One region of the Virgibacillus salarius genome, then DNA from elsewhere that is predicted to be linked to it. Evidence: riboswitches for the same ligand, from Rfam matches in the RefSeq annotation. Region 1 holds a riboswitch; each other region holds the start of a gene.
The links. Region 1 has a riboswitch for S-adenosylmethionine ahead of ABDZ84_RS01520 (methionine ABC transporter ATP-binding protein). Riboswitches for the same ligand answer to the same signal wherever they lie in the genome.
Positions count from the first base shown of each region.

Region 1 (5,460 bases):
TTGGGATACACTTGAAAAACTGCCAGAAGGAACTGTTTCTGAAATATATGTCTCACTAAATAAACTTACAAACCCAGATGAAATGCCAGACATCGTAGATGGAATGGATGTGGAATGGCGATGGTATGCTATAGATACTGGTTTAGAATCCACAGGTAAAGATCTAGAAGGAAGATATCTGGCGCCAATCGGTTATCCTGCCCAAACAGATCCTGATGCTTGGTCACCGTACAATAATTCAAAATCAAATGAAGCACAATTCTTAGATAGTCTTCATTTACTAGAAAAATATGAAGAGCAAGCGGTAGCCATTTCCCATGCAAAATCATTAGAGCTGAATGATCGGATTAGTTATTTAATGAACCATGGGATTCATGTTTATGCCGGGGTACTTACAGGACCTACAAAAGAGATATTAAAACTACAAGAAAATGAAGCAATTCGAGCGATTCATATAGGGGAGGTGCGATTATGGAATTGGTAAGTTTATTTCATAGAAAAGAAAAAAAGAAACGACTAAAATTAAGAGAAACGAAATTTGGTATCGCGTCTTTTATATGTGCATTGCTTACATTAGCCTATTTAAATATTTTTTTACTAACCTTCGGTGAAGTTGCGGGACTTACGAATATCTTCTTTGGTGTACTACCCTTTCTTGGTACACTTTTTGGTTTAATTAGTTTAACAAGAATAAATTTTAAAAAAACCTTTACCTTGTTAGCATTCAGTATTTATGTATTTACCGCATTTTGTATTGTTATCGTCGGTTTCTTTGAGCTAAGCATTTATCCAAAGCCATGAGGAAAGTAAAAACGTTTTTCACATGGAAAACAGAGAAATACTAGAAATCTTGGAGTAGTCCATCTTTATATTAAACAAACTACTTGCTGGTAAGTGACCAACAAGTAGTTTGTTTTACTTGATTACTGATTTTCTTTACGTTCGATAATCATCTCAACGAATAAATCAATTTGTTTCTTTACTGCAATTGGGTCGTAACGATAAAAAATATCAAAGTCATTATAGAAGATTTGATCTTGTTTATGAGCTTGTAAATTTTTCCAAACAGCAGAATCTTTCAAGTCTTGTAAAGCTGTCCCTTCATTTTCAGGGTCATACGTGGTTAAGAACATATAATCAGCTGCATAGTCAGGGAGTACCTCTAGAGAAAGCTGTTTCGTACTTTCTCCTTCACTGTTCTTCTCTGGCATCTTTAATTTGAGCGCATTATACAAGGCTTGTCCACCTCTACCCGAATTATCACCAAAGGTCCACAATTCCCCTTTGTTTGTAAGCTCATAAATGCCAAATGTTTCATCCGGCTCGATAACACCCTCTAATTTTTTACGACCTTCCTCTCCTTTTTTATGAAAGTCAGTGAGGAATGCTTCTGCTTGATCCGGCTTACCTGTGATGTCACCGAATAGCTTAACGGTTTCTTCTACATCGGATGTAGTACCGTATGGGATATGAATGGTTGGAGCGATCTTAGATAATGCCTCGTAATTATCATCATACATAACGACGATTAGATCCGGTTTTAGCGATAATACTTTTTCTTCATTGAGTGGATAGCCAACATCTGTTGCATCCTTTAATAAATCTGATATAAATGGATTATCAAATGCTGTTGGTTCAGCACCTACTACGTTTGCACCTACGGACAGTAGTTCGCCCCCGTAGTAGTCGGTGACAATTCGTTTTGGTTTAACTGGTATATCGACATTCCCTTTAGCGGTTTCAAAACTACGCATTTCTTCTTGTTTATTATTATCTTCATTGCTATCTTGATTTTCTGATTCTTCTTCTGAGCTATTATTACCACCACATGCTGATAAGAAGACAGCAAGAATAACTAGAAAAACTGGTAAGCGCAATTTTTTAATCATTTTCAATCTCCTTAGCTTATGATTTTTGATATAGATGCCTTAATAGCGCTTTATTTCTTGAATTAAATTTATCGTTATGTGAAGATACCCTTGCTTTTGCTGTTGCATCAGGTTCTAATAATAGTTTTGCTTGATTAACGGCATTCGCTGCATCTACAAATGCTCCAGCAATTAAGTGTACCTTCCCATCAAACGATAAGATATCACCAGCTGCATAAAGACCTTCAATGGAAGTAGCTGATTTCGAGGTTCCTTTTACAAAGAAATCCCTTTCTATTTCAATATTTAAAGGGCTTTCTTTAATAAACGTTAATTCTCGTTCATAGCCATAGCTAATGATAAGCGCATCTGTTTTCACTTCTTCTTCTTGATTTGTCTCGTGGTTTCGTATTTCCACGGCTTCGATTTGATCGCCTTGTGCATTAGCATGCAACTTCTCAATGGTTGAATTAAAATGGATGTTAGCTGTAGAATTCATGATTTGCGAAATATGTGCTTCATGTCCTGTAAATTCATTTTTACGATGCACCATATGTAGCTGCTTAGCTATTGGTTCTAATTCGTTAGCCCAATCAATGGCTGAGTTTCCCCCACCAGATATGATAATGTTTTTATTTTTGAAATGCTCAAGACTTTGTACGGTATAATGCAGATTTGTTACCTCAAATCGATCTGCACCTTCAATATCAATTTTAATTGGATTTAATATACCGCCACCAACTGCAAGAATTACTGTTTTACTTAAATATTGATTACCAGAATGGGAAGTTAATACAAATAGGTTATCTTCATTTTTCTCTATTTTTGTAACTTTTTCGTTGAGAATGACTTCAGGATCGAATGTCAATGCTTGCTCTGCCATTTGATCAATTAAGGTAGCTCCAGTTACAGGAGTTAATCCACCTACATCCCAAATCATTTTCTCTGGATATACGTGTACCTTACCACCAAGCTTTGGTTGATATTCTATAATACGAGTTGATAAATCCCTCATGCCACTATAAAAAGATGCATATAAACCTGCTGGTCCACCACCAACAATAGTTACATCTGTAATATCTAAATGTTGCATATTATAATTACCTCCTTCGCCATTGATGATAATGAGAATCATTATCACTATGACTAATTATACAGAATTTTTTTAGTAAAGCAATAAACGGTTAGAAAAATAAATGACAGGTTTATAAAAAATTTTCAAATAGTAATTGACAGGATGTCGCAAGCGTAGTATTGTATATATCAATTACAAAATATAAACTTCTTATTCAGAGAGGTGGAGGGAATTGGCCCTTTGAAGCCTCGGCAGCGGACTTTACAAAGTACTGTGCCAAATCCAACAAGTCATTTGTGCTTGGAAAATAAGAAGAGAGCGCCAATAGATATGGAAATCTCTTCTTACAAACAAGGAGGGATTTTTTTATTCGGAACAAAATTTTATAGCGTAACTTCTTATCCAGAGAGGTGGAGGGACTGGCCCTTTGAAACCTCGGCAACAGACTCTATGAAGTACTGTGCCAAATCCAGCAAGCTAAGAGCTTGAAAGATAAGAAGAGGATAGTATATGGATGCCTCTTCTTAACTGAAGAGGCATTTTTAGTACAGACATAAAGGAGTGATACATCATGATTACGTTTGAACGTGTAAGTAAAATTTATAATGGAAAGCAACAACAAATAAAGGCATTAGAAGATGTGAATTTGCACATTGAAAAAGGTGAAATCTTTGGTGTTATCGGTTTTAGTGGTGCTGGGAAAAGTTCCCTTATTCGTTGTGTGAACCTATTAGAACGTCCCTCTTCGGGAAAAGTAACGGTTAATAATCAAGATTTGCTAAGCCTTTCTCCAAAGGATCTACGTGAAGCTAAACGAAGCATCGGGATGATTTTTCAGCATTTTAATTTATTAAATGCTAAAACAGTATTCGCAAATGTAGCGATGCCGTTATTACTTGCTAATGTACCAAAAGATGAAGTGAAGCGTCGGGTTATAGAACTACTAGAGTTTGTTGGATTAAAAGATAAAGCAGATAATTATCCAGATCAACTATCTGGTGGACAAAAGCAGCGTGTAGGAATTGCTCGTGCCCTTGCTACGAAGCCAAAGGTATTATTATGTGACGAAGCAACTTCAGCACTAGATCCAGAAACTACGAAATCAATTTTACAGCTGCTAAAGAAGATAAATGAAGAATATAACCTAACCATTTTGATTATTACGCATGAAATGGGGGTTATTCGCGAGATTTGCGATAAGGTAGCGGTATTGGATGAGGGGAAAGTAGTAGAAGCAGGTTCCGTATTCGAAGTGTTTGCACAGCCAAAGACAGAGATTGCACATAAATTTGTACGGTCTGTGATGCATGATGATATTCCTAGATCCGTATATGAGCTGTTAAAAGTGCTGGATCAACGTCAGAAAATTTATCGAATTGTATTCCTTGGGGAATCGACGGGACGACCGCTATTATCAGAAATTGCTAAGCAATATGCGGTTGATGTAAATGTGTTATTTGGCAGTATTACGGAGCTACAGGGAACACCATTTGGCAATTTAATCGTCAAACTAGATGGTGATGAAAATGAAATAAATCGTGCTATCATGCATATTCACCAACAGAAGGTAACGGTAAAGGAGGTGCTAGCAGATGTTAGTTAATGGTCAACAAATTGTGGAAGCATTATGGGAGACTATTGTAATGGTTGGCGTTTCCTTGCTTTTTTCGTTTGTAATTGGTCTAATCTTAGGGATTTTACTTGTTGTCACAAGAAAAGGTCATTTATGGGAAAATAAAGCAGTTTTTACCGTATTAAATGCCATTATAAATGTGTTCCGATCTATTCCGTTTATTATCTTAATGGTTGCTGTCATACCATTTACTCGTTTGGTAGTTGGAACTTCAATTGGAACTGCGGCAGCTATTGTTCCAATGATTTTATATGCTGGCCCATATATTGCTCGATTAATAGAAAATTCACTACTAGAGGTTGATCCAGGTGTGATGGAGGCAGCACAGGCTATGGGTGCAACACCTAAACAGATAATTATGCGCTTCCTTATTCCAGAAGCGCTTAGCTCCTTGTTATTGGGTATTACGATTGCCACCATTGGACTCGTAGGTGCATCTGCCATGGCAGGTGCAGTAGGGGGTGGAGGCCTTGGCGACTTAGCTATTACTTACGGATATCAACGCTTTGATACATTGGTTATGATTATCACCGTAGGGATTCTCGTTATTATGGTTCAAGGCTTACAATCTACAGGCAATTTCATTTCTAAAAAAATTAGACGTCGGTAATGACTATTAATTTGAACGCTTTTTTCTAGCTATTTTTTAAAGCATTTATCGTTAAGTAACGTATTTAAAAATAAGGAGAGAACAGCATGAAAAGAATAACCATCCGTTTTTTATTGATTATATTGACAAGCATTATCACAGCATGTTCGAGTAGTGATGCAGCTACAACAGTGAAAGTCGGGATTAGTGGATCAGATACAGCCATTTGGGATTACGTGGCAGAAAAAGCAAAAAAAGAAGGGATAGATGTCGAAATCGTTCGTTTTTCTGACTA
Region 1 covers NZ_BAAACY010000008.1:61,772-67,231, reverse strand. The annotation lists gene ABDZ84_RS01540 (anti-sigma factor) at 1-484, shown strand, start outside; gene ABDZ84_RS01535 (hypothetical protein) at 472-801, shown strand; gene ABDZ84_RS01530 (ABC transporter substrate-binding protein) at 924-1,889, opposite strand; gene ABDZ84_RS01525 (NAD(P)/FAD-dependent oxidoreductase) at 1,906-2,961, opposite strand; SAM riboswitch class I at 3,151-3,257, shown strand; SAM riboswitch class I at 3,339-3,442, shown strand; gene ABDZ84_RS01520 (methionine ABC transporter ATP-binding protein) at 3,515-4,546, shown strand; gene ABDZ84_RS01515 (methionine ABC transporter permease) at 4,536-5,186, shown strand; gene ABDZ84_RS01510 (MetQ/NlpA family ABC transporter substrate-binding protein) at 5,273-5,460, shown strand, end outside.

Region 2 (5,460 bases), on a different contig from region 1:
TGATATGCTCCGGTTCTTGGTGAGAGGTGGTCACTAATTTTTTGTGCCCACGTTTGAACCTCTGCATGGACCGCCGATTGATATGAATTGGTATTGCACATTACATTTCGATTTACATCACCACATGCTGCTAAAGTATCCATAAGTGTATGGTTAATCTCTTTTATCGTATTTTTCAAATTCCATTTCAAGATGCCATGTAATTGAAATGCTTGCCTTGTGGTTAGACGAATCGTTCCATTTGCATAATTGTCAGCAAGTTCATCCATCACCAGCCATTGCTTAGGGCTGGCAATTCCTCCTGGAACACGCACTCGCAGCATAAATTGATAGGCAGGCTCTAATTTTTGACGTCTCCGTTCATCCCGTAGATCACGATCATCCTGTTGATAACTCCCGTGAAACTTCAGCACTTTATTATCATCATCCGAAATAGCTCCTGTTATTGGGTCTGCAAGTCCTTCCGTTATTGTACCTCGTAGAAATTTACTTTCTTTTTTAATTCGCTCCATATCATCCAATGTGGTCTCATGTAGTGAGTCCTTTCCCTTTGCCATTCGTTAAACTCCCTCCATTCCTTAATCTTCACGTGTAATAGCACCAAGCATGTATCCTAAATAACCTGCCTATTTAACCAACAAGAGCCATTAATACACATCTCGCTGGTAGCGTTTCTCCTGACGCATTTGCTGCAAATACGATTCAGCCTCCTCCGCAGTCATGTCTCCCTCCTGCCTTAAAATCGTAAGTATTGTTTGCTGGACGTCTTTTGCCATATGCTTTTCGTCTCCACACACGTAAACAGCAGCGCCTGCTTTTAACCATTCATAAAAATCCTTACTTTTTTCAAGCATCTTGTGTTGTACATATACTTTTTGATCGGTATCCCGTGAGAATGCCACATCCATTCTCGATAGCACACCAGATTTTAACCACTTTTGCCAATCCACTTGATAAAGGAAATCACAGGAGAAATGCTGTTCTCCAAAGAAGAGCCATGTTTGTTGCTCCGCTTCGGTTTCCTCTAGTTCCTCCAGATAAGAGCGAAATGGTGCAACCCCGGTACCAGGACCAATCATAATCACCCTCGTTTCCGGGTCATCAGGAAATTGAAAATTAGCGTTTTGTTGGATATACACTGGCAATTTCTCACCGACTTCCACTCGTGTGGCTACTTGACTGGAGCAGACGCCCGCACGTTCACGCCCATGAGCAAAATAATTTACCGTACCAACAGTTAGATGAACTTCATCAGGGTTGGCTTCATAGCTGCTGGCAATGGAATAAAGACGAGCAGGTAGCTTCCGTAATATGCTGACAAAATCCTCAGCCAGCAGCTTCTTAGGCGGAAAATCGGTTACTAAATCTAGAACATCCCTTCCCTCAAGATACGACTTTAAATTTTCCTTATTGCTTGCTGTTAATAGATCGGTTAATGCTTCATTAGCAAATAATGTAGCTGCCTTTTCTACTAGTGGCTTCGTTAAAACCGTAATCTCAAAATGGGAAAGTAAAGCTTCTCGTAATGACCTAATTTCCCCCTGTTTATTCACAGATACAGTTTGTTCTGCATCCCAATTCATCGCCTTCATAAGTTGATCGACTAATACGGGGTCATTTTTCGGAAATATCCCTAAGCTATCTCCTGGTTTGAAGGTAAAGCCAGACCCATCAATGGACAATTCTAGATGGCGGGTTTGCTTATTGGAACCGCGACCACTTAAATTAATATTCTCCACAACCTCGGCCATAAATGGATTTGTTCTTGAAAAACCAGGTTGTTCGGAAACGAACGTGCCTGCCGTTTGTTGACCTGCTAGAACGGTATTGTCAACAACTTCAGATGACTGCTTTAAAACCCCGAGTACTCCCGTCATCCACTCAGACGCTTGCTCATCAAAATCCAAATCACAATCTACTCGGTCATATAGCCTCTCTCCACCTAATTCTTCTAGGCGTTTATCAAAGTCTTTTCCTGTTTGACAGAAAAATTCATACGACTCATCACCGAGCGCTAGCACTGCGAAACGCAAATGATCCAATTTAGGTGCTTTTCTGCTGTGAAGAAATTCATAGAAAGAGATCGCATTATCCGGTGGATCACCTTCTCCATGGGTTGCCGTTATAATTAATACATCCTCTGTCTTCTTTAATTTCTTTGGCTTAAAGTCATCAAGCGCGGAGCAAGTTACCAAAAAATTCGCTGCGTCTAGCTTTTCAGCCATCGATTCTGCTAATGAGCGGGCAGTCCCTGTCTCCGATCCATATAATACGGTTACTTCTCTCGGATCTGTGCCAGCATTCGTTGCTTGACTGACGGCTTGGGGGTCTGGATTACCAGATTGGACTTCTTTTGATATAAAAGCTGAAAGGTAACCACTTAGCCAAACCTTTTGATGATCCGTTAAAGTAGGTAACAGGAGATTTAATTGTTCTATTTGTTCGTGATTAAAAGGGCTATTTGTTACATTCAACGACAACACGTTCCACCTCACTATTAAGTTCTTTTTTATACCTATACAATCAAATACTTAGTATACCAATTAATTTACTAGGAATTAAACGAAATAAAAAAGATGAATACTCAGATCATCACGATTCGCTTTTATTAACCGTGGTGTGCAAGCCACATTCCGTTTTCGTTTGCCCCGTCCATCTACCTGCACGTAAATCATCAGAGTCGGCTACTTGGGAGGTACAAGGAATACACCCAATACTTGGATAATTTCTATCATGCAGTTCATTATAGGGCAATTGTTGTTTTTGAATATAATTCCATACATCGTCCCAAGTCCAATAAATTAACGGACATATTTTAATGCTTTTAAATCGTTCATCCCTATTCACAAAGTCTGTTTTACTACGACTTGGTGACTGCTCTCTACGAAGTCCAGATATCCAAGCAGGTACCTTATCTAGTTCTTCTTCAAGAGGCTTGATCTTACGAATGAAACAACATTGATCTGGCTGTCGCTTCCACAAGGCTGAGCCATGCTTTGCTGCCTGTTCTTCCACTGTCAAATCAGGCTGCTTTAAGCGAATCCGCAAATCAGGGTACCTTTTTTTCACTTCATCGATGAGATCATACGTTTCTTGAAAATGTAACCCTGTGTCTAGAAAGACAATCTCTGCATCGGATTTCTCCTTTGCTATTAAATCAATTAGCACCATACCTTCTGCGCCAAAGCTACATGCATAAACGATGGAATCCCCATATTGCTCATATGCCCAACTTAAAATGGTAGAGGCTCCTTTCGTTTCATCCTCAGGGAGAAAATCTTTAAAAGGATCAACAGTAAAATCTTGATATGACAGCATATGACTTGTCACGCATTATCCCTCCTACGTTATTCTTAAAAATAAAGGCGTAAGGTCTAGGCAAACAAATGTACTGGAAATAGGCAGTGAGGCAAACATAAACATGCTATGAAAAACTCTTCCTATCCATGTGATAAGAAGAGTAATTTGTACGGTATCTTGCACTCTTCTTATCTATCAGACCATTGTCTGTAGGAATTGGCACAGTGTTAGAATAACCTGCTGCCGAAGCTTCAAAGGGCCTTTTCCCTCCACCTCTCTTGATAAGAATTAAAATCTATGACTGTATTGTTTGATATATTAAATGGTTTTCCAGAAAAAGTCAATGCCTTTTTCCAAAACATGAGAATAGTTTGATATTCATGTTATATACAAAAAACAAGCCAGATGTGACAATAAATTTTTTTAGATCATGAAAAGAATCACCTAAATGTGAACGTACTATTCTCCCAAAAGCATGTGTATTCTAATATGCTTATGATAATGCTTTTAACCCGGTAACTCCAATAATAATCGCAATCAAACTAGCAATTCGATACTTATTCGTAGATTCACCAAAGAAAATCATGTTCATCAATACCGCACCGGCCGTTCCAATGCCAATAAACACAGAATATGCCACACTTACAAGTAAATACGAGAAGGATGCATATAAAAAGATGAATGAACCACCTAATCCACCAATATAAAGCAGTCCATTTCGTATAGTCTTCTGTTGACTATAGAGACGTAAACCTAAGACACCTAACATTTCAAATACAGATGCACTCGCAATAAATAACCAACCCATTAGGATTGAACCCCCTTTGTCGCTTCAGACTGTTCCGGTTGATCAGAAAGTTTTAAGCCAATAACCCCTAGAACTAGAATCAACATAAAGAACATTTTTCCTACATTTAAACTTCCACCAAACAAGTAAATATCCATGATGGCTGTACCTACTGTTCCCGCAGCAGCAAATATCGCATATACGGTACCTGTTGGTAGATTTTCACAAGCTTTAGACAGGAAATGGAGATCTAAAAGGATAGCTCCTATGATTAGGACCCAATGCCACCAAGCGTTAGCGGTATTAAATCCATAGATCCAGATCAATTCAAAAACACTCGTTAATACAACATATATCCATGATTTATTCATTTCTGTATTTCATCCTTTACCACATGACTGACTTTCAGTCATTATATTTTTAGAAAACCGGAGCAAAATTCGCTCAGTCCTTATCACTAAATGCTCAGATTTACGCTTCCTCTAGTAGCTATTATGGAATAATAGCTATTGCTTGACCACCACTCCGGCTGCCCACTTCCCTTTCCGTGGGGTTTGTCCTTCAGCTAACTTTGCAACGTGTTCTTCTTTGCAAAGTTAGTTGAAGCCGTGCCCGCGGAAAGCGAAGTAATTCGTAGGGGCATTGCCAATATACATCAAACATTTCAAAATAACTACTTGGCTTAACGCAGTCATTGCACTGATTTTATACTTTCTTAACTTATAATAAAAAACTTGGATTACACCAAGTCCAATTACTTACATAATGCATGTAATGCAAATTCTAAGACTTCTCGTTGTTTTTGTTTAGCAGACTCCTCGTCTTGTTGGTCATACAGATAGGATTGTTCAGCGGCCGATTCAATTAGGCCAATTAGTAATTTAGCTGTTCCGTTAATATCAATCGAATCTCGTAATTTACTAGCAGCCTTTGGTTGCTCAAGAAATTCTTGCATCCAGGCATAATAAGGCTCATAGATTTTTTCCCACTCACTCAAATAGTCACTTGAGGCTAATCCAGCAAAAATCAGCGCAAATATTTCCCGATATTCCTTTGTCAGGTCAAATATAATGGAGACGACTTGACCTAATTGATCCGTAAATGCCGTTTCTCGATTTACTTTTCGCTCCATTTCTTCTACGATTCGTTCTACCATCACTTCAGCAATTGAAGGCATAACTGCAAGTTTCGAGGGAAAATATAAATAAAAGGTTCCTTGTGCGATGCCTGCGCCTTTTACAATGTCGGAAACCTTTGTTTTTTCTATCCCTTTTTCACGAAACACATGAATAGCAGACTTCGTAATTTTTTCCTTTTTATTATCCATATCACCGCCCCTTTCATAGTATTCATTTCTCTTGACTGACTTTCAG
Region 2 covers NZ_BAAACY010000088.1:103,815-109,274, forward strand. The annotation lists gene cysI (assimilatory sulfite reductase (NADPH) hemoprotein subunit) at 1-557, opposite strand, end outside; gene ABDZ84_RS11915 (assimilatory sulfite reductase (NADPH) flavoprotein subunit) at 648-2,480, opposite strand; gene ABDZ84_RS11920 (phosphoadenylyl-sulfate reductase) at 2,593-3,318, opposite strand; SAM riboswitch class I at 3,486-3,588, opposite strand; gene ABDZ84_RS11925 (DMT family transporter) at 3,794-4,108, opposite strand; gene ABDZ84_RS11930 (DMT family transporter) at 4,108-4,458, opposite strand; gene ABDZ84_RS11935 (TetR/AcrR family transcriptional regulator) at 4,842-5,414, opposite strand.
Region 2: it holds a riboswitch for S-adenosylmethionine, as region 1 does, so the genes downstream of both, ABDZ84_RS11920 (phosphoadenylyl-sulfate reductase) here and ABDZ84_RS01520 (methionine ABC transporter ATP-binding protein) in region 1, are expected to answer to the same signal.

Region 3 (5,460 bases), on a different contig from region 1:
CCTTCACGTAAGGCAGGCTCATCTACTTGAATAATTTGAATACCATTTTCTTCAAGTGCTTCAAGCTCTTTTCGCAGTGCCAGAGCTATCTGGTTTTGTATCGTAAAACGTGGAGCGTCATCATGGACAAAGGACCAATTTAAAATAGTGACAGGTCCAGTTAGCATTCCTTTCACTGGCTTTTCTGTTAACGATTGTGCATATACACTTTCCTTAACTGTCATTGCCTTATTAAAGGATACATCACCAAAAATCAAAGGTGGTTTTACACAACGGGAACCGTACGATTGCACCCAACCAAATGCTGTGACCTCAAAACCATTTAGTTTTTCACCAAAGTATTCAACCATGTCAGTTCGTTCAAACTCGCCATGAACTAGAACGTCAAGCTCAAGCTCCTCTTGAATAGTAATCCATTTATCGATGTTATCTTTTATAAATTGCTCGTATTTTTCATTAGATATTTCCCCTTTGCGCCACTTTGTTCTTGTTTTTCTTACTACTGGGGTTTGTGGTAAGCTCCCAATTGTCGTCGTTGGTAATAATGGAAGTTTTAATTCGTGTTGCTGCTTTTTAATCCTCTGATTGAACGGTAATGGCCGCTTTGCATCGGAAGTATCTAGGCTCTGAAGCTCTTTTCTAACTTGGTCATTTGTTCGCAATGCTGAACTATTAAAGCGCGCAAGCTGTTCTTGGTTCGTTTTTATTTTAGTGGCAATACTATGCTCTCCATCGTTGCAGCCCTTTGTAAGTGTAGTAATGTCTTCAAGCTTTTCGTCAGCAAAGGATAAGCCAGCTTTTATATCTGGATTTAAATCCACTTCTAGCTTTTTCGTTACCGGTACATGTAATAAGGAAGAGGAAGGCTGTAAAATAATATCTTGAATAGTCGTAATTGATTTTATTTCTTCAATAATAGAAAGCTTATCTGCTATGTTTTCTTGCCAAACGTTTCGACCATTAATAATACCAGCAGCTAATACTTTATCTTTAGGAAAACCAAACTGCTTAATTAGTTGTAAGCTATCACCATGAACAAAGTCAAGACCGATTGCTGCAACAGGGAATTCAATAATAGATTCATAATTGATCACATGTTCAAAGTATGTCTGTAAAATGAGTTTTAGTTTTGGTGCTGCTTCGCAGAATTGCGTATAGACTTTTTTTGCTTTTTGAATCACTGCATCATCTAATTTGGTTCCAAAGATAGGCTCGTCTATCTGGACCCATGTAGCTCCTGCTGATTCTAATTCCTCCAATATTTGCAGATACAATGGAACAAACACATCCAGTAATTCATCGAATTCTTCCTCTTTATACCCCTTTGCTAAGCTTAAATATGTGATTGGGCCTAAGATTACAGGTTTACCGTCGATACCTAATTCTTCTTTTGCTTCCTTATAAAAAGCAAGTGGACGATTTTCTGTTAGTATAGGCTGTGCATGTTCCAATTCGGGAACAATATAATGATAGTTCGTATTAAACCACTTGGTGATTTCTGAAGCAACAGCATCTTTAGTTCCACGGGCAATAGCAAAATAGGTTTCTAAATCAACCTTTCCACCATTGTAAGAAAAACGTTCTGGAATAACACCGAACATTGCTGATGTGTCAAGCACATGATCATAGAAAGAGAAGTCACCAACTGGTATTAGATCAATGCCAAGCTCCTGTTGCTTTTTCAAATTTTTTAACCTGATTTTATCTGTTTCTTTAATTAATTGTTCTTTTGTAATTTCTTCCTTCCAAAAGCTTTCCAGCGCTCGTTTCCATTCTCTTTTTTCTCCAATTCTTGGGTAACCTAAGTTAGAGCTAATTGCAGTAAATGTCATTCTTTTTCCTCCTGTAATTTGTATTTTGGTTATATTCGTTTCATCATTGATGAATGGTTTATCTCTAAAGATTTATGGATATAGTTTACTAATTGTATACTGATGTCATAACGCATAAATGGGGTTACTAAATAGATGCCTTGGAAATGTGTTAGCGCAGTATCAAGCAATTCCTTTGCAATCTCAATTCCTTGCTTGATGGACTGTTGCTTATCTACTGCTACGTTTTTCATTCGTTGCCGAATAATTTCTGGCATTTTAATTCCTGGTACTTCATTGTGCAGGAATTCTGCATTTTTGGTTGATGTCAATGGCATAATGCCTACATATATTGGCTTATCTATATGCTGTGTTTCTTCGGCAAGCTCGATAATTTTTTCTTTACTGTATATTGGTTGTGTTAGAAAGTAATCAGCACCTCGATCTATTTTTCTTTCCATTCTCTTAACAGCTTTATCTAGTCTTGCAACATTGGGATTAAAGGCCGCACCAACTTGAAACTTAGTAGGTTGTCTAAGTGATTTACCAGAGAATGACAAACCTTGATTAAATTGTTTTATGAGTTTAATTAAGTCAAGTGATGTTAGGTCGAAAACCGATGTTGCCCCAGGGAAATCTCCTATTTTAGTAGGGTCTCCAGTAATGGCTAGGATTTCATTGATCTCAAGTGCATGTAATCCCATTAGATGTGATTGCAATCCGATTAAATTGCGATCTCTACAAGTTAAATGCACGAGTGGTTTGATACCAATTTCCTGTTTGATTTTTGCAGCGATTGCTATATTGCTGATTCTAGGTGTTGCCAATGAATTGTCAGCAAGTGTAATTGCATCAATACCTGCTTTATCTAAAGCTCTAATCCCTTCCAAATACTCCTCCGTATCTAAGTGTTTCGGTGCGTCGAATTCAACGATAATAGAATGTCTTTGCTTTACCATATCTATTAAGCGGGGCTCTTTATCTATTGGACTATTACGAATTTCAATCGGTTCTGCTTTAGGAATTACTTCTTTTTCCTGTAACGGCTCTAAATCTTTAACGCCCTCTGCAATTGCTTGAATATGGGCGGGAGTTGTTCCACAACATCCTCCAAGAAGCCTTACCCCTTCATTACGAAAATCTTTGGCACAGCTTTTAAAATAATCTGGCTCATTTTCATAGATAAGTTTTCCGTCACGATATGCAGGAAGACTAGCATTTGGATAAGCTGCAAGAAATGACCTTTCTAGTAAAGGGACCTCCTTTAAAGAATCAAGCATATGAAATGGACCTAAGCGGCAATTAATTCCGACAATATCTGCTCCTGTGTTTTGTAACCGTTGTAATGCCTCTGGTAAAGGGATGCCGTTTTGTAGTATACCTGCCTCATGCATGGATACATTCGCTATAATTGGTAGCGCTGTCTCTTCTCTAGCTATTTCAAGTACAGTTGTCAACTCTTCTAGATCGTAGTAGGTTTCTAAGATTAGACCGTCTACCCCCTCCAATAGTAAACAATATAACTGTTCTCTAAAGCTTCTCTTAATTTCATCATTCGTGGCTTGAAGTGTTTGTGTACCATGTATACCACCAATCGTTCCAAGCACAAATACATCCTCACTAGCCGTTTGCTTTGCTATTTTTATAGCGGCTGTATTGATTTTTTTTACTTGATCCTCTAATCCATATCTGGCGAGCTTAATATAATTGGCACCATACGTATTTGTTTGAATTAAATCAGCACCAGCATGAATATATGCTTGGTGAATTTGTGCAATTTGTTCTTCTAATGTAAGATTTAATTCTTCAAAGCAGTGATCCACTCCATAGGAATAAAGTAAAGACCCCATTGCACCATCACCAATAAGGATTCTTCTATCTAATTCAGTTAATAAATCCATCTCTCATCACACTCCTTTCCAATTTTTATTTAAAAAAAGACACCCTACTAATACGAAGAATATATTCTTCTTCAAGTGGGTGCCTTTAGTCGTCTAATCAGCATAAGCGAAAGTTATTTAAGTAGCTTTACTTCGACTTTGCAAATATGGCCATTGGTGTTCCAATAAGCGCAACATACGAACAAAGTGGAGTAATAATGAAAGAAGTGAAAGAATTATTTTCCTATCACTTTCTCTTTACTTTTGGTTTTAATGGATAGCGTTTTTTCTCCGTTGTGTCAATTTGTGTAACCTCTCCTTCATGAACCGTAATTACTAATGATCCAAACTCGACCCTTTGAATTGCTGAAATAATATCGTTTATTTTCGTATCATCGATCTGTGCCATCTGATCCCTCCTTTTAAATCACCAAAATAGTTAGAGAAAAAAATAAAAACCTCTTTTCAGATTGAAAGAGGTTTGATTGGCTTATACATTACAGTTCCCATCTTTCAAACAACTTTCGTTTGCTGGATTTAGCACCGTATTACTCTTTTTGAATGAGTATGGTTGCCGCAGGATCAATGGACCAGTTTCCTCCCCTGACTCTCGATAGGTAAATTATGAAGTTTTGATTGTACTCATTATCTTAGAAAGTAAATAGACTGTCAAGAGAAAATTTTAAAAAATTATTACATTTCAAAAATACGATAGCTAAGTGGCTGTATTATTAATGGATCGGTTTTAGAATCCAATGCTTTCCTGATCATTCCTTGTTTTGATAGGAACCATTCACTAATAGATTTAGTCTCGTCCATGATAGAATGGATGCTAAGCTTTGTTTTCATTTTTCCTGCGTGTAAAATAAAAACTAGGCGCCTATTTATATTCCTTTTTTCATAGCAAATAAGATTTGCTTCATTATCATCATAAATAAATCTGAAATTACCATAATTGCCAAAAAGGGGATCTGTTTTTCGCAATGTGATGAGTGTTTGAATGAATTGAAATAGTTCAAGATTTTGCCTGTTGGTGTTCCATTCCATACATGAGCGACATCCAGGATCTTCACCACCTTGCATGCCAATTTCATCACCGTAATAAATGCAGGGTGTTCCCGCAAATGATAGTTGAAATAAATACATTAATTTTACTTTTTCTACATTACCATTTGCTAATGTTAACACGCGAGGCGTGTCATGACTATCCAAGAGATTAAAGGCTACTTCATTAATATTTCGTGGGTACATATGCAGTAATGTTGAAATTGACGCTGTAAAGTCAGATGCTTTTATTTCATTTTTGCTAAAAAAATCAATGACACTGTTTGTAAATGGATAATTCATAACTGCATCAAATTGGTCTCCATGTAGCCAAGGCATTGAATCATGCCAAATCTCACCTAAAATATAGGCATCTGGTTTGGCCTCTTTAACTGTACGACGGAAGTCTCTCCAGAAAGAATGGTCAATTTCATTAGCAACGTCTAAGCGCCAGCCATCAATGTCGAATTCCTTAATCCAATAACGAGCCACTTGTAATAAATAATTTCGTACTGCAGCGTTTTCTGTATTTAATTTGGGCATTGTCGATACAAAAGCAAACGTATCGTAATTTGGTACTGGTTCCGTACGGATAGGAAAATCTTTTATATGAAACCAATCCGTATAACTTGATTGCTCCTGTTTTTCTAGTACATCCTGGAACGGAGGAAAGTAAAATCCACTATGATTAAAGACAGCATCGAGCATTATTTTTATTCCACGCT
Region 3 covers NZ_BAAACY010000043.1:27,006-32,465, forward strand. The annotation lists gene metE (5-methyltetrahydropteroyltriglutamate--homocysteine S-methyltransferase) at 1-1,832, opposite strand, end outside; gene ABDZ84_RS06370 (bifunctional homocysteine S-methyltransferase/methylenetetrahydrofolate reductase) at 1,862-3,712, opposite strand; gene ABDZ84_RS06375 (YezD family protein) at 3,939-4,100, opposite strand; SAM riboswitch class I at 4,195-4,311, opposite strand; gene ABDZ84_RS06380 (glycoside hydrolase family 13 protein) at 4,385-5,460, opposite strand, start outside.
Region 3: it holds a riboswitch for S-adenosylmethionine, as region 1 does, so the genes downstream of both, ABDZ84_RS06375 (YezD family protein) here and ABDZ84_RS01520 (methionine ABC transporter ATP-binding protein) in region 1, are expected to answer to the same signal.

Region 4 (5,460 bases), on a different contig from region 1:
AGAAAACCATAACCTTTCTACGTATCAAATCGTATTTACGATTCATAAATGTGGTACTGACATCATGAATGAACATTATATATGATCTCATTATTAATAACACCAGCGTATCTTATGTTTTTGTATATCTAACAGTCTTTTCGTTAAGGGTTACTTTGAACTGTTTAACCAGGTCAAAAAAAAACCTATACCAGCTACTACTAGCATAAGCGTATTATTTCTTCGCTACTTGTCATCTAGCTTGTTTAATGCTTGCTCCAAATCCTCCCAAATATCTTGCCAAGCCTCTAAACCCACCGATAAACGGATCAGCTGCTCCGTTATTCCCATCATGTCACGCTCAGCTTCTGGCACAACCGCATGTGTCATTGTTGATGGATGTTGTATAAGCGTCTCTGCATCTCCTAAGCTAACTGCAATTTTTAAAAACTCCAAGTTATTTAAGAACTGTTGAACATCGTATTTATCCCCAACTAATTCAAATGATATAACTCCAGCACCACGCTTCATCTGCTTTTGATATATCGCAAAATTTGGATGCTCCCTATCACCTGGATAATAAATAGTTGAAATCCTTGGATGAGTACCTAATTTCTCCACAATCTTTTCTGCATTATCTGAATGTCGATCAAGCCGAATCGGCAGTGTTTTCAAACCCCTTAATAATAGCCAAGCATCAAATGGCGAAAGAACGCCTCCAATATCTTTTTGTGTCGTCATGGCAACACCGTCAAGAAATGAACTTCTTCCTACTACCAAACCACCAATTACATCTCCGTGTCCGCCAATATATTTTGTAGCACTATGAACAACAACATCACAACCAAATTCCAGTGGTCGCTGAATATAAGGGGATGAGAAGGTATTGTCTACAACGACCGGAATATGGTAGCGCTTTGCAACCGTTGCTACCATTTGTAGATCGATCAGCTTCATGGTGGGATTAATTGGTGTTTCAATATAAATACAGGTTGTTTCTGGCCTTAGACAAGCCAAAACCTCTTCCTCACAATTCATTTCTGAGAAATCATGATTAATATGATACTTATCCTTTAACATGGATAACAATCCATACGTACAGCCATAAAGCCCGGAAGAACAAAGAATATGATCATTTGCTTTTGTTAGTGAAATTAATACCGCTGAAACGGCAGCCATTCCAGAGGAAAAAGCCAACCCTCGCTCCCCTCCTTCTAATGCCGCAATCCGCTCTTCCAAAAGCTGTACAGTAGGATTACCTAAACGCGAATATACAAAACCATCCTCTTCCCTTGCAAAACGCCGCTCTCCTTGTTCTGCTGAATCAAATGTAAAAGTAGAGGTTTGAAATAAAGGAGCTGCTAAACTTCCTAACATCTCTTCTGAATGATAACCTTCATGAACAACCTTCGTCTCCAATTGCTTTTCTTTCTTCTTCACATCCATTCCTCCTCACGTAAACTCTTGTAAACTGACCACCTATATATATCCTATTCAAATAAACGCATAAATGAATACGTTTTCTTTAGAGACGTTATCTTTGCTTTTTTTCTGGAGCAATTCTAAAATAGATTTACTTTATACCGGAAGAAGGGATGAAACCTTATGAACGCTAATCAGGATCGGAACGGTATGATCTACACATCATCAGCATACATATTATGGGGATTTCTACCAATCTATTGGAAGCTTCTTGACCATGTTTCTCCAGGGGAAACATTAGCTCACCGCATTATTTGGTCTTTCGTCTTCACATTTTTACTTGTTCTCATTATGCGTAAATGGTCGGATTTTACGAAGGAATGGAAGGAATTGCTTCATAATAAAAAGAAGCTATTTGGTATTTCTTTGGCTACGCTAGTAATTAGTCTAAATTGGTTAATATTTATTTGGGCCGTTAATAGTAATCATGTTGTTCAAGCAAGTCTGGGCTATTATATTAATCCACTTATAAGCATATTACTAGGAATTATCGTATTAAAAGAAGCCTTTACTTTCCGTCAAACTATTTCATTTATTCTAGCAGGAATCGGTGTGCTTTATTTAACGATAAGCTATGGTGTGTTTCCTTGGGTGTCATTATTACTTGCCATCAGCTTTGGACTGTATGGTTTATTGAAGAAAAAGGTCGATATCGGACCAATGATAGGGTTAACCATTGAAACCATGCTTATTCTCCCCTTCGCAATTATTTACCTAGCCATTTACCCTGATAACGCCTTTCAGCTTCATGAATTCTTTTCATCTACGAACCTATTATTAATGGGTGCAGGTGTTATGACAGCAATTCCCTTGTTACTGTTTGCAAGTGGAGCGAAACGCATTTCTTTAGCAATGGTCGGATTCTTGCAATATATTGCACCAACATTAATGTTATTACTAGGCGTATTTATATATAAAGAAGCCTTTACTTCTGCTCATTTAATTGCTTTCGCGTTCATTTGGATAGCTCTAGTAAACTTTATGCTTACGAGCTACCGAAGACCACTGAGGAAAAAGCATGTATAAAAAGATATAACATGCTCTAGGTTTTCTTACGTTTTGGCGATGGTATTATGCCTGCCTTTTGTTACGATTTAAAACTAGTGGTTGACAAAAGATTATGTACACCTATATAATATTCAATAATTTAGAAAAATACATCTCTTATCAAGAGCGGTGGAGGGAATAGGCCCTGTGAAGCCCAGCAACCAAAAAGCGATGAAATATTGCTTTTTACGGTGCTACATCCTACAGATCCATTTTATGATCTGGAAGATAAGAGGAGGAAAGGTTAAATCCAAGCCCTCTTCTTAGGAAGAGGGCTTTTTCATTTTCCCCCTCTTCCTCCAGACACAAGGATTGCTATTCAGTAACTGGCCACGTCAATACTAGTCGTGGCAATACAGAACTACAAACTATCCTAGGAGGAATGAATAATGGCAAAATTTCACCAGAAACAACCAGATACAGTATTACTACACGGAGGTCAGGTGCCAGACCCAACCACGGGTTCTAGAGCTGTCCCTATTTATCAAACAACATCCTATGTTTTTCGTGACACGGAGCACGCACAGAATCTATTTGGCCTTACCGAACCGGGTAACATTTATACACGGATAGGGAACCCTACCGTAGATGCTTTCGAGCAACGAATTGCCGAATTAGAAGACGGTGTAGCAGCAGTAGCAACAGCATCTGGAATGGCAGCTATTACCTTTGCTATCCTAAATGTTGCTAGTACAGGAGATGAAATTATAGCTGACAGTAATTTATACGGTGGTACTTATAATCTATTTGCAAACACACTTCCTCGCTATGGTATAACGGTTAAATTTGTTAATGGCAAGAACAAGAATGAAGTCGAAGCTGCTATCACAGATAAAACAAAAGCAATCTTCGGTGAAATTATTACGAACCCTAGTCTGCACATCTTTGATGTCGAGACCATTGCTGCTTTAGCTCATTCTTATAATATTCCTTTAATAATTGATAATACATTCGCACCTTATATTGCTAAGCCGATAGCATGGGGAGCAGATGTTGTGGTCCACTCCGCTACAAAATGGATAGGAGGACATGGTACGACCATTGGAGGTGTTGTCGTTGATGGCGGAAGGTTTAATTGGAATAACAGCAAATTCCCTGGCTTTACAGAACCAGATGAGAGCTATAATGGCCTCCGTTTCATTGATGTTGGTCCTGCGGCTTTTGCTACTAAATTAAGGGTACAATTATTGCGTGATATTGGTGCGTGTATTAGCCCGCATAATGCGTTTTTACTATTACAGGGTTTAGAAACCTTGCATCTTCGTATTCCTCAACATAATAAAAATGCACAGATAATTGCCGAATACTTAGCTAAAAATCCTGCGATCGAATGGGTGAACTACCCAGGTTTACAAAGCCATTCATCAAACAAGCGAGCTAAAAAATATTTTAGTGAAGGTGCTGGATCTATCATCACTTTTGGAATTCGAGGGGGGAGAGAAGCTGGACGACAATTAATTGAATGTATTGAATTATGGTCACATGTAGCTAATGTTGGTGATGCAAAATCACTAATTATTCATCCTGCTTCAACAACGCATCAACAACTAACCGTTGAAGAATTAAAAACTAGTGGTGTTACGGAGGAAACAATTCGTCTATCGATTGGTTTGGAGTCTGTTACCGACTTATTATACACCTTAGATGCTGCTATCGCTGAAGCTACTGGCGAAGCAAAAACGATAACAACCAATGATTCCGTCGCTATCAGTTGGCTACTTAGCTCTCCGTTTGATCGTAATAATGGAAATATACGAAAAAAAACCATTGCCGTATACGGCTGGGAAGATGCAGGAGAGAAAGAAAGGGAAAAAGTCAAACAGCTACAATCTATTGGTTTTGAGCTTTATTATATAAGTCATTCAACAACTGAAGAATCTCAGCATGTGTTCAGAGACTTATCAGCTATTCCAACTGAGCTTGATGCTGTATGGTTTCTCCAATCAGACCTCCCATCAGGTGTTATCGAACAAGTTATAAATAAACAAGGAAAAATAGTATGGTTGGAACAGCCTTATCAAAATAGTACTTTAGAATATGCCAAAGCAGCTGGGATCACTGTTATTACCGCAAAAAATCCTTATGACGAGTTTTTAGCATTGCGATCACAAGACGATGCTTCTGACCTCACTCATGTTTGAACGAGCAAACAGTATGCTGGAATCAAACTAATTTTAGAAATTTAGAACTAATTATTTATGTAACAAAACTGTTTCACTTTTAGAAAGGAGGTTTACTTTTACTACCGATTGGAAAAATTATAAATAACCTTCCCTTACTGATCGCCTGTTATTGAAGGCGATCTTATTTTATCCCGTATATAACTGGCAGTAAGATCCCTACTTCAAGCAATAAAGTAAAACCAATATGGGTAAATGTGGGGATCGACTGTCAGTAAATGTCCGATTAATTGAAAGTCCTTTAGGTCATACCCTTGTGGTACTAGCAATCAGTAAGGGATAGACAAAAGCCCCAGCGGATTGAGGTTTCACTTTATTTCCTTCATTGAACAAGTTATGAAGTACATATATATAGGAAATACTTTCGAATGTATTTTATACATGAGACAATAAAGAAAAAAGGTTATGAACATAACAGCATAGGTGTGAGTAAACATGAAGAAAAACTACTATTATTTCGGTGCTATTTTTGTGATGCTTTTAGGGATCAGTCTTATCTTTTTCCTGACACATCAGCCTGACCCAAAGTTAAATGATGTTATCATTTCGGAGAAAGACAGTAAAACAAATGGGGATCAGCAGAAAGAAGCGACTAAGACAGATCAAGATGAAAAACAAGATGATCAAACGGAAGAAAAGCCATTCTCCGAAATGGTAGTAAGTGCTGTTGAACAAACCATTCAGTTCTTTTCAAATAAAACACATGTTACAGCAATAGGTGATTCCCTTACACAAGGAGTTGGCGATTCAACCGCACAAGGTGGATATGTAG
Region 4 covers NZ_BAAACY010000070.1:11,106-16,565, reverse strand. The annotation lists gene megL (methionine gamma-lyase) at 226-1,419, opposite strand; gene rarD (EamA family transporter RarD) at 1,585-2,487, shown strand; SAM riboswitch class I at 2,623-2,743, shown strand; gene ABDZ84_RS09565 (PLP-dependent aspartate aminotransferase family protein) at 2,898-4,649, shown strand; gene ABDZ84_RS09560 (SGNH/GDSL hydrolase family protein) at 5,124-5,460, shown strand, end outside.
Region 4: it holds a riboswitch for S-adenosylmethionine, as region 1 does, so the genes downstream of both, ABDZ84_RS09565 (PLP-dependent aspartate aminotransferase family protein) here and ABDZ84_RS01520 (methionine ABC transporter ATP-binding protein) in region 1, are expected to answer to the same signal.